Regions from separate parts of the Janibacter sp. UYMM211 genome, predicted to be linked through region 2. Evidence: riboswitches for the same ligand, from Rfam matches in the RefSeq annotation. Region 2 holds a riboswitch; the other holds the start of a gene.
The links. Region 2 has a riboswitch for cyclic di-AMP ahead of ABIB53_RS11630 (C40 family peptidase). Riboswitches for the same ligand answer to the same signal wherever they lie in the genome.
Positions count from the first base shown of each region.

Region 1 (4,404 bases), on a different contig from region 2:
TGGCGATCGTCGTGTCGACCCCCGACATCACCGGCTCGCACGAGCGCGCGATGGCCGCCCGCGAGCAGGCGGAGGGCACGCCGACGATGCTTCGGGTGCTGCGCGAGCACTCCCGCGTCCTGCTCACCCTCGGCCTCGGCGTGCTCGTCATCAGCGGGCTGCGCCAGGCGCGGCTGGTCATCCTGCCGTTGTGGGCGACGCAGATCGGGCTCGACGGCGCCCAGAGCTCGGCGGTCTTCGCCGTCGCCGGGGTCGTCGAGCTCTTCCTCGTCTACCCCGCCGGATGGGCGATGGACCGCTTCGGCCGCGCCGCGATCGCCGGCCCGATGAGCTTCTTGCTCGGCGCGACGATGATCGCGCTGCCGCTCGCCACCGACCTCGTCGGGCTCGTCGTCGTCGCGTGCGGCATGGCCGCGGCCAACGGTCTGGGCGCCGGCATCGTCATGACGATCGGCGCCGACAACGCCCCGGCTCTCGGCCGCGCGCAGTTCCTCGGCGGGTGGCGCTTCTGCGGCGAGATCGGCAACGCCGGCGGTGCGCTCGCCGTCGCCGCGCTCACCGGCCTCTTCTCGCTCACCGCCGCCGCCCTCACGCTCGGCCTCGCCGGTCTCGTCGGCTCCGGCTGGGTGACGTACTGGGTGCTCCGAGCGGACCGGCGCCGGCTGCGCGATAGGTCCAGAGCCGATGAGCGGGCACAATCGGTCTCGTGAAGGACCTGGTCGACACCACCGAGATGTACCTCCGCACGATCTTCGAGCTCGAGGAGGAGGGCATCCCTCCGATGCGCGCCCGGATCGCCGAGCGTCTGGGCCACTCCGGCCCGACGGTCTCGCAGACCGTCGCGCGGATGGAGCGCGACGACCTCGTGCACGTCGGGACCGACCGCCGCCTGGTCCTCACCGACCACGGCCGCGTCCTCGCGACCCGGGTCATGCGCAAGCACCGCCTCGCCGAGCTGCTGCTCACCGAGGTCGTCGGCCTCGAGTGGGAGTTCGTCCACGAGGAGGCCTGCCGCTGGGAGCACGTCATGTCCGACCGGGTCGAGCGCAAGATCGTCGGCCTCCTCGGCGAGCACCGCGAGTCGCCCTACGGCAACCCGATCCCCGGGCTCGACGAGCTCCTCGGCGAGACCGAGGTCGACGAGTTCCGCGAGGGTCTGAGCAGCCTCACCGAGGTCGTCGACGGGTCGATGGCCGGCCCCTTCGTCGTGCGCCGTCTCGGCGAGCCGGTCCAGGTCGACGAGGCCGCGCTGCCGCTGCTCACGCTGGCCAAGGTCCGCCCCGGCGCCCGGGTCGTCGTGCGCGACGACGAGGACGACCGTGTCGTCGTCGTCCTCGAGGGCGCCCAGGAGAGCGAAGGGGTGTCGCTGCCCCGCGACGTCGCGAGCCACGTCTTCGTCCAGCCGGCGGAGCCGCTGACCATCTCGTGACACTGCCGTGACCCGAACGTGACTTTCGCTCACGTCGTGTGTACGGTGCTGGAGTCCGTCCACCCCCTGAGGACGGACCGTCGACACGGACCGCCGAGTCCTGCCCCCGTGCCGACGTCCGGCTCCACCACCGGGCAGGAGCGGGGGACCCACCATCGGGGCGAGCGTGCTCGCTCCTCGGGGTGAAGTCCTCCAGGTCGTCGCTCGCGCGGCGTCCTGCTGGGCCGGGTGTCCTCCACCCGAACCCGACAGCTCACCTCGTAGGCATCGAGAGGCACCACTGTGACCGAGCGCAGCCACGGGCGTCACCGCGCCGCCGGACGGTACAACCCCGTCACCGAGCTGACCACCATCGTCTCCGACGCGACGACCCCCCTCGTCAAGGGCGCGGCCGTCGTCGCCGCGTCCGGCGGGCTCATCGCCGCCGTCGCCGTCCCGGCCTCGGCCGCTGACGCCCCCGTCGACCAGGGCCGTCAGGAGGTCGCCGCCGCCGACGTCAGCACCGTCGCGGCCGTGCCCGCCGTCGCCGCCCCGCAGACGACGACCCCCAGCGCCGGTCAGCAGACCTTCGGCGCCCTGACGGTCGGCGCCGTCGAGAAGCCCCAGGGCCCGCCGCCGTGGATGGTCCGCCTCGTGCAGGAGCGTCGCGCCGAGATCGCCGCGGAGCAGCAGGCCGCCCGCGAGCAGGCCGAGCGCGAGCGCGAGCAGGCAGCCGCCGCCGAGCAGGAGCGCCAGGAGGACGAGAGCGCCAGCCGCTCGCAGGAGCGCACCCCCGCCCCGACGCAGACGCCGACGCAGACCCCGACCGAGTCGGCCCCGACGCAGCAGACCGAGACCACGCAGGCCCCGGCCGCGTCGGGCGACGTCATCTCGATCGCCAAGCAGTACATCGGCGTCCCCTACGTCTACGGCGGCACCACCCCGTCCGGCTTCGACTGCTCGGGCTTCACCCAGTACGTCTTCGCCAAGGCCGGCAAGTCGCTGCCGCGCACGACGACCGAGCAGCAGGCCGCCACCACCCCGGTGAGCAACCCGCAGCCCGGTGACCTCGTCTTCTTCGGCTCTCCGGCGTACCACATGGGCATCTACGTCGGCGACGGCATGATGATCGACGCCCCGCGCACCGGGTCCTCGATCTCGGTCCGCCCGATCTTCGACGGGGTCTCCGGCTACGGCCGGGTGAGCTGACACCCCTTCGCTCGACGCCAGCGCGCTCGACACGCTCGAAGGCCCTCGCCACCGGCGGGGGCCTTCGGCGTGTCCTGGCACCATGGGCCGGTGCCCAGCCGTCGCAGCCTCCTCGCCGGGGGCGGCGGTCTGCTCGCGCTCGGTCTGACCGCCGCGGGCAACGACCACCGCGACGGTCAGCGACGCGCGCGCGAGCTGTCCTTCGGCGCGACCGTGGCCACGACGGGGGAGCAGCCGTGGCGTGCGTCGCGGCGCAACGTCTCGGTCGGCGAGCTCGGCCTGCTCGTCCGGGGCCGACGCACGATCGACGGCCCACTCGCCGCCGAGGCGGTCGACGCCCAGGACGCGCTGCTCGCCGGGGTCCCGCTCGACCTCGACGGCCCGCACGGCGGGCTGCTCACCCAGGCCGCACTCGACCTGTGGGTGCTCTCGTGGGGGCTGCCGGTCGCCGTTGCCGGCTGGGAGGGCCGCTGGCGATACGCCTGGCCCCGCGACACCGCTCACGTCGCGGTCGCGCTCCAGGCGCTCGGCGACGCCCCAGCGGCCGTCCGCCAGATGCACGCCCTCTCTCGGCTGGTCGTCGGCGACCACGTCGAGGCCCGGTACCTCCCCGACGGCGGCACCCCCGACGGCCGCCACCCGCAGTCCGACGGCATGGGCTGGGTCCTGTGGTCGGCCGGCCGCACCGTGGACGACTGGCTCGGGTCCTCGGCCCGCGACGACGTCGCCGCGCTCGTGCGCCGGTGCGCCCGGCTCGCCCTGGGCCAGGTCCGCGCGTCCGGCCTGCCCCGGCCGAGCCCGGACTACTGGGAGGTCGACGCCCCCCGTCTCACGCTGGGCACGGCCGCCCCGATCCTCGTCGGTCTCGAGCACGCCGAGCTCGTCCTCGCCCGTCTCGGCGGAGAGGGCGACCTCGAGCTCGCCGACCGGTGCGGTCAGGTCGCCGGGCGTCTCGAGACGGCGATGATCGAGGTCTTCGGGGCCGCCGGCTGGCCGCGGCAGCGGGGCCGCCTCTCGCGCGATGCGTCGATCGCCTTCATGCTCCCGCCCTACCGGGCCGCGGGCCGGGCCGAGGAGAGCCTGCGCTCGGCGCTCGAGTCGGCCAGCCGGCGCATGGCCCGCAGCAACGGCGGCTACGCCCCGGGCGAGGACTGGCGCGGCGACGGCGTCGCCTGGACCCCGGAGGTCGCCCTGCTCGCCGGCGCCTGGGCGAGCTCCGCGGACTCGCACGACCAGGCCCGCGACGCGCTCGGCTGGCTCGCCGTGCACCGGACCCGTGGCGGCTCCCTGCCCGAGAAGGTCCTCCACGACGGCGCCTCCGCCGGACCCGCACCCCTCGCCTGGACCGCGGCCGTCTCCGTGCTCGCGGTCGAGACCCTCGCCGCCACCACCCCCCAGGGCCAGCCCGGTGCCGCGCCGGCCCCGAGCTCGCCGCCCGCCCAGCCCGGTTCCGCGCCCGTCCCGGGCTCCCCGGCCTCGTCCCCCGCCCAGCCGGCACCTCCCGCCCAGCAGGTACCCCCCTTCGGCCCCGCCTGATCCCTGCCGCGCCATCGCTCTACGTCCGTCGGTAGAAGCGGATCGAGACGGATCTGTCCTGTCTGCGGGTGGTGGTGTGCTGCCAGTCGGGTCCGTGGAGCATGCGGTGGTGTCGTCCGCACAGGGGTGCTGCGTCGTCGAGGTCGGTGCTCCCACCCTGTGCCCAGGGGTCGAGGTGGTGGATCTCGCACCAGGCGAAGGGTCGGTCGCACCCGTCGGCGGCGCATTGGTCGTAGCGGGTGGTGAGGGCG
Region 1 is NZ_JBEPOY010000001.1:1,039,846-1,044,249, reverse strand. Features, by position in the region: gene ABIB53_RS04835 (MFS transporter) at 1-710, shown strand, start outside; gene ABIB53_RS04830 (iron-dependent transcriptional repressor DtxR) at 707-1,429, shown strand; cyclic di-AMP (ydaO/yuaA leader) riboswitch at 1,539-1,703, shown strand; gene ABIB53_RS04825 (C40 family peptidase) at 1,712-2,617, shown strand; gene ABIB53_RS04820 (glycoside hydrolase family 15 protein) at 2,708-4,153, shown strand; gene ABIB53_RS04815 (HNH endonuclease signature motif containing protein) at 4,173-4,404, opposite strand, start outside.
Region 1: it holds a riboswitch for cyclic di-AMP, as region 2 does, so the genes downstream of both, ABIB53_RS04825 (C40 family peptidase) here and ABIB53_RS11630 (C40 family peptidase) in region 2, are expected to answer to the same signal.

Region 2 (4,404 bases):
CCCCCGCTTCTGGAAGGCGCTGCCAGGCCCCCTTCGCGCCCCGCTCGAGCGGGCCGACCTCGTCCTGCACGCGGGTGACGTGTGCACGCCGGACGTCCTCGACACCCTCGCCGAGCACGCCCCGGTGCACGTCGTCCTCGGCAACAACGACGGTCCCGAGGTCGCCGCGTGGGGCGGCGGGGTGCCCGAGACCCTCGAGCTCGACCTCGACGGGCTGCGGGTCGCGATGATCCACGACTCGGGGGCGAAGGGGGGTCGCGACCGCCGCATGCGGCGCCGCTTCGAGACCGCCGACCTCGTCGTCTTCGGGCACTCGCACATCCCGATGGACGACGACACCGGCGCGGTGCACCTCTTCAACCCCGGCTCGCCGACGGACAAGCGCCGCCAGCCCTGCCCCACCTACGGCTGGCTGCGCGTCGAGGACGGGCGGCTGGTGAGCCACGAGGTCGTCGAGATCTGACCCCCGCTCTCCTGCCGCCCCTCGCCACGACCCCGCCTACCCCTCCGTATGTGGGGTGATCACCCCGCATACGGAGGGGTAGGTGGGTCGCCAGCCGGGTGGAGGTCAGCCGCGCAGCGCGCGCCCGAGCTCGGTGTACTGCTCGACGAGCCCGTCCATGTCGGCCTGCGTGTGCGCGAGCGAGACGAGCCACTGCTCGTCGAGCCCGGGCGGGGTGAGGACGCCGCGGTTGACGCCCCACAGCCAGGACAGCTCGGCGACCCCGAAATCGGTCGCCTTGTAGTCGCGGTAGTTGCGCACCGGCCCGCTCGACCACGTGACGCAGCCCTTGAGACCCATGCCGACGGTGTGCGCGGGCAGCTCGAGCTCGCGGATGACGTCGTCGATCCGGCCGAGCGTGCCGAGGTTGATGTCCTCGGCGGCCTGCAGCGCCTCGTGGGTGCACACCTCGTCGACGGCCTCGGCGGCCGCCATGACGAGCGGGTTGCCGTTGTACGTGCCGAAGTGGGCCATCCGCCCGTCGACGACGACCTGCATGACCTCGGCCGTGCCGCCGAAGGCCGCGAGCGGGAGCCCGCCGCCGATGCTCTTGGCGAGGGTGACGAGGTCGGGCTTGACCCCGATGCGCTGCGAGGCGCCGCCGTAGCCGGCGGTGAGCCCGGTCTTGACCTCGTCGAAGATCAGCAGGGTGCCCGCGGCGTCGCACGCGGCGCGCACGCCGGCGAGGTAGCCCTCGTCGGGCAGGACGATCGCGAGGTTCTCGACGACCGGCTCCATGACGACGGCCGCGACCTGCCTGCCGTGCTGCTCGAGGATGCGCTGCAGGTAGGGCAGGTCGTTGTAGGGCACGACGTGGACGGTGCCGGCCTCGACGTCGAAGGGGACCTCGGGCGTCGGCGCCTCGGCGGGACCGGCGTCGGCGAGGTCGGGCTTGACCGAGACCTGGAGGGCGTCGTACCCGCCGTGGTACCCCCCTTCGATCTTGATGATCGCCTTGCGCTCGGTGTACGCGCGGGCCGCGCGGACGGCGTACATGAGGGACTCGGTGCCCGACTGCGTGAAGCGCAGCATGTCGAGACCGAAGCGCTCCTGGTAGCGCTCGGCGACCCGCGTCGCGGTCGGCGACGGGGTGACGAAGAGCGTGCCGACCTCGGCGAGGGCGTGCTGGACGCGCTCGACGACGACGGGGTTGAGGTGCCCGACGAGCATCGCGCCGAAGCCCATCGACAGGTCGAGCAGCTGACGGCCGTCGACGTCGGTGAGGTGCGCCCCGCGCGCCGAGGTGATGGAGATCGGATAGGGCTCCCAGTGCTGGAAGGACGAGGTGACGCCGAGCGGGAGCGACTTGCTCGCGCGGGCGTTGTGCTCACCGGACCCCGGGGTGTCCTTGGTGAAGCGCTCCCACTCCTGGACGAGGAGGGCCTGGACCCGGTCCTGGTCGAGCGGGGTGGAGCTGGACGGGAGCACCCGTCGAGCCGCCGGGTCCGCGGCCGGCCAGCTCGGGGTCGGGGTCGCGTCGGACATGTCATCGCCTCCTGACGGGGCGGCCGACGGCCGCCGTGGTGGGCTCATCATGACGCACGCGAGGACCCCGGCGACGGCGGATCGAGCGCCCCCTGCGCGGTCGCCGCGGGCCGTCCCGCCGTCGGCGGGCGAGAAAAGAAGGTCACGGGCTGGTAAAGGCGGCGACTCTGGCCTACTCTTCAGGCACCTCCTGACGACGGGAGGAAGGCCTCCAGGCACGCCGAGTCCCGCCAGCTCGGAGGTCCCCCTGATTTGCGACATGGCGGGAGCGGGGGACCCAACTTCTACCGACCGGTCAGCCGGTCTCGGGGTGAAGCCGGGTCGTCCACCGTGACGACCGGCGGGGTGCATCTCCACCCTAATCCGACAGCTCACCTCGAAGGCGCTGGAGACACATGACCGCATATGCCGGCCGCCACCGCGCGCCCAAGAGCACCCCGTCCATCGCCCGTGCGGGCGCCACCGCCGCCACCTCCCTGGCCGCCGTCGCCGTCGCGGTGCCCGCCGCGGGCGCCGCGTCCGCCGCCCCTGCGAGCGTCGCCACCCCGGCCGCCACCGCCGCGTCGAGCACGAGCACCGCCACCATCCGCACGCTGTGGCAGGGCCACCGCGGCGGCCTCGTCAAGCAGGTCCAGCGCAAGGTCGGCGTGAGCGCCGACGGCGTCTTCGGCCCCCGCACGAAGTCCGCCGTCAAGAGCTGGCAGAAGCGTCACGGCCTCACCGCCGACGGCGTCGTCGGCCCGCGCACCGCCGCGAAGATGGGTCTGCGCGCCACGACGGCCAAGAAGAAGACCGCGTCGCGCACGAGCAGCCGCACCTCGAGCGTCGTCGCCACGGCCGCGCGCTACTACGGCACCCCCTACCGCTACGGCGGCACCTCGCCGTCGACCGGCTTCGACTGCTCCGGCTTCACCGGCTACGTCCTCAAGCAGCACGGCAAGTCGCTGCCGCGCACCGCCGAGGCCCAGCGCCGCGCCGCGTGGAAGACGAGCAACCCCCAGCCCGGCGACCTCGTCTTCTTCGGCGCCCCCGCCTACCACGTCGGCATCTACGCCGGCGCCGGCAAGATCATCGACTCGGGCCGCAGCGGCACGAGCGTGAGCAAGCGCGCCATCTGGACCAACCAGGTGAGCTACGGCCGCTTCTGAGCCGACCCACCGACGAAGGGGGACCCGTGGCGAGCGCCGCGGGTCCCCCTTCGTCGTCGGGGGCCCGGTGAGGCATCGTGGTCCCGTCAGCGAGCGAAGGGGTGTCACCGTGGGACGGTCGACGAGACGTGCAGGTGCGGGGGGCGCGCTGCGCCGGGCAGGGGCGCTCGGGGTGGTCGTCGGGGTGAGCCTGTCGGCCTGCTCGATGGTCTCGATCGGACGTGAGGAGCCCGAGGCCTCGGGCGAATCGGCGAGCTCGAGCGGCTCGTCGAGCCCGACGAGCTCCGCGGCCCTGCCGCAGGGCACCCAGAGCACGTCGTCGGTGACGACCTACCCGGTGACCGAGCCCGAGGGGCTCGAGTGGGTGGTGCTCGTCGACGACCCCGCCCAGACCCGTGCGGTCGCCGACCGCCTGCTCGGCGCCGGCGAGCCGGTCATCTCGGTCAACACCGCTATCGGCATGGTCGCAGTGCGCACGAGCGACGAGGGCTTCGAGGAGCGGGCCGCGCAGGTCGACGGCGTGAGCGCGGTCGCGACCGATCGCGACCCGGCGTGGCAGGGCCCCGAGGAGGACGGCTCGGGCGCGATGTCGCTCCGCGCCGCCACCTCCGTGCCCGCCGTCCGGCGTGCGACCATCGCCCCGGCCCGGCCCGCGCGCGCGGCGGCCGCGCCGAAGGCCGACCCCCTCGACGACCGGCTGTGGGGCATGAGCCTCATCGGGGCGCCGCAGGCCCAGGCCGCGGCGGACGACGGCGACGAGGGCGTGACGGTCGCCGTCATCGACTCGGGCGTCGACGTCACCCACCCCGACCTGTCCGGCGTCGTCGACGTCGATCGGTCCCGCAACTTCGTCGTCGACCGACCGGAGATCGACGGCGACTGCGAGCAGGACTCGTGCGTCGACCCCGTCGAGGAGGACCCGAGCGGTCACGGCACCCACGTCGCCGGCACCATCGCGGCCGCGCGCAACGGGCTCGGCGTCACGGGTGTCGCGCCCGGTGTGCGGCTGGTCAACCTGCGCGCCGGGTCCGACACCGGCATGTTCTACCTCGCGCCCACGGTCAACGCGATCACGGCCGCGGCCGACCTCGACGTCGACGTGGCGAACATGAGCTTCTACGTCGACCCGTGGCGCTACGCGTGCGCCGGTGGTGCCCCGGGCGACACCCCCGCGCAGGCCGCGATGCAGGACCTGACGGTCGAGCTCGTCGGGCGTGCCCTCGCCGACGCCCACGACCGGGGCGTCACCCTCGTCGCGGCGGCCGGCAA
Region 2 is NZ_JBEPOY010000004.1:91,504-95,907, reverse strand. Features, by position in the region: gene ABIB53_RS11640 (metallophosphoesterase family protein) at 1-463, shown strand, start outside; gene ABIB53_RS11635 (aspartate aminotransferase family protein) at 569-1,987, opposite strand; cyclic di-AMP (ydaO/yuaA leader) riboswitch at 2,222-2,387, shown strand; gene ABIB53_RS11630 (C40 family peptidase) at 2,383-3,135, shown strand; gene ABIB53_RS11625 (S8 family serine peptidase) at 3,320-4,404, shown strand, end outside.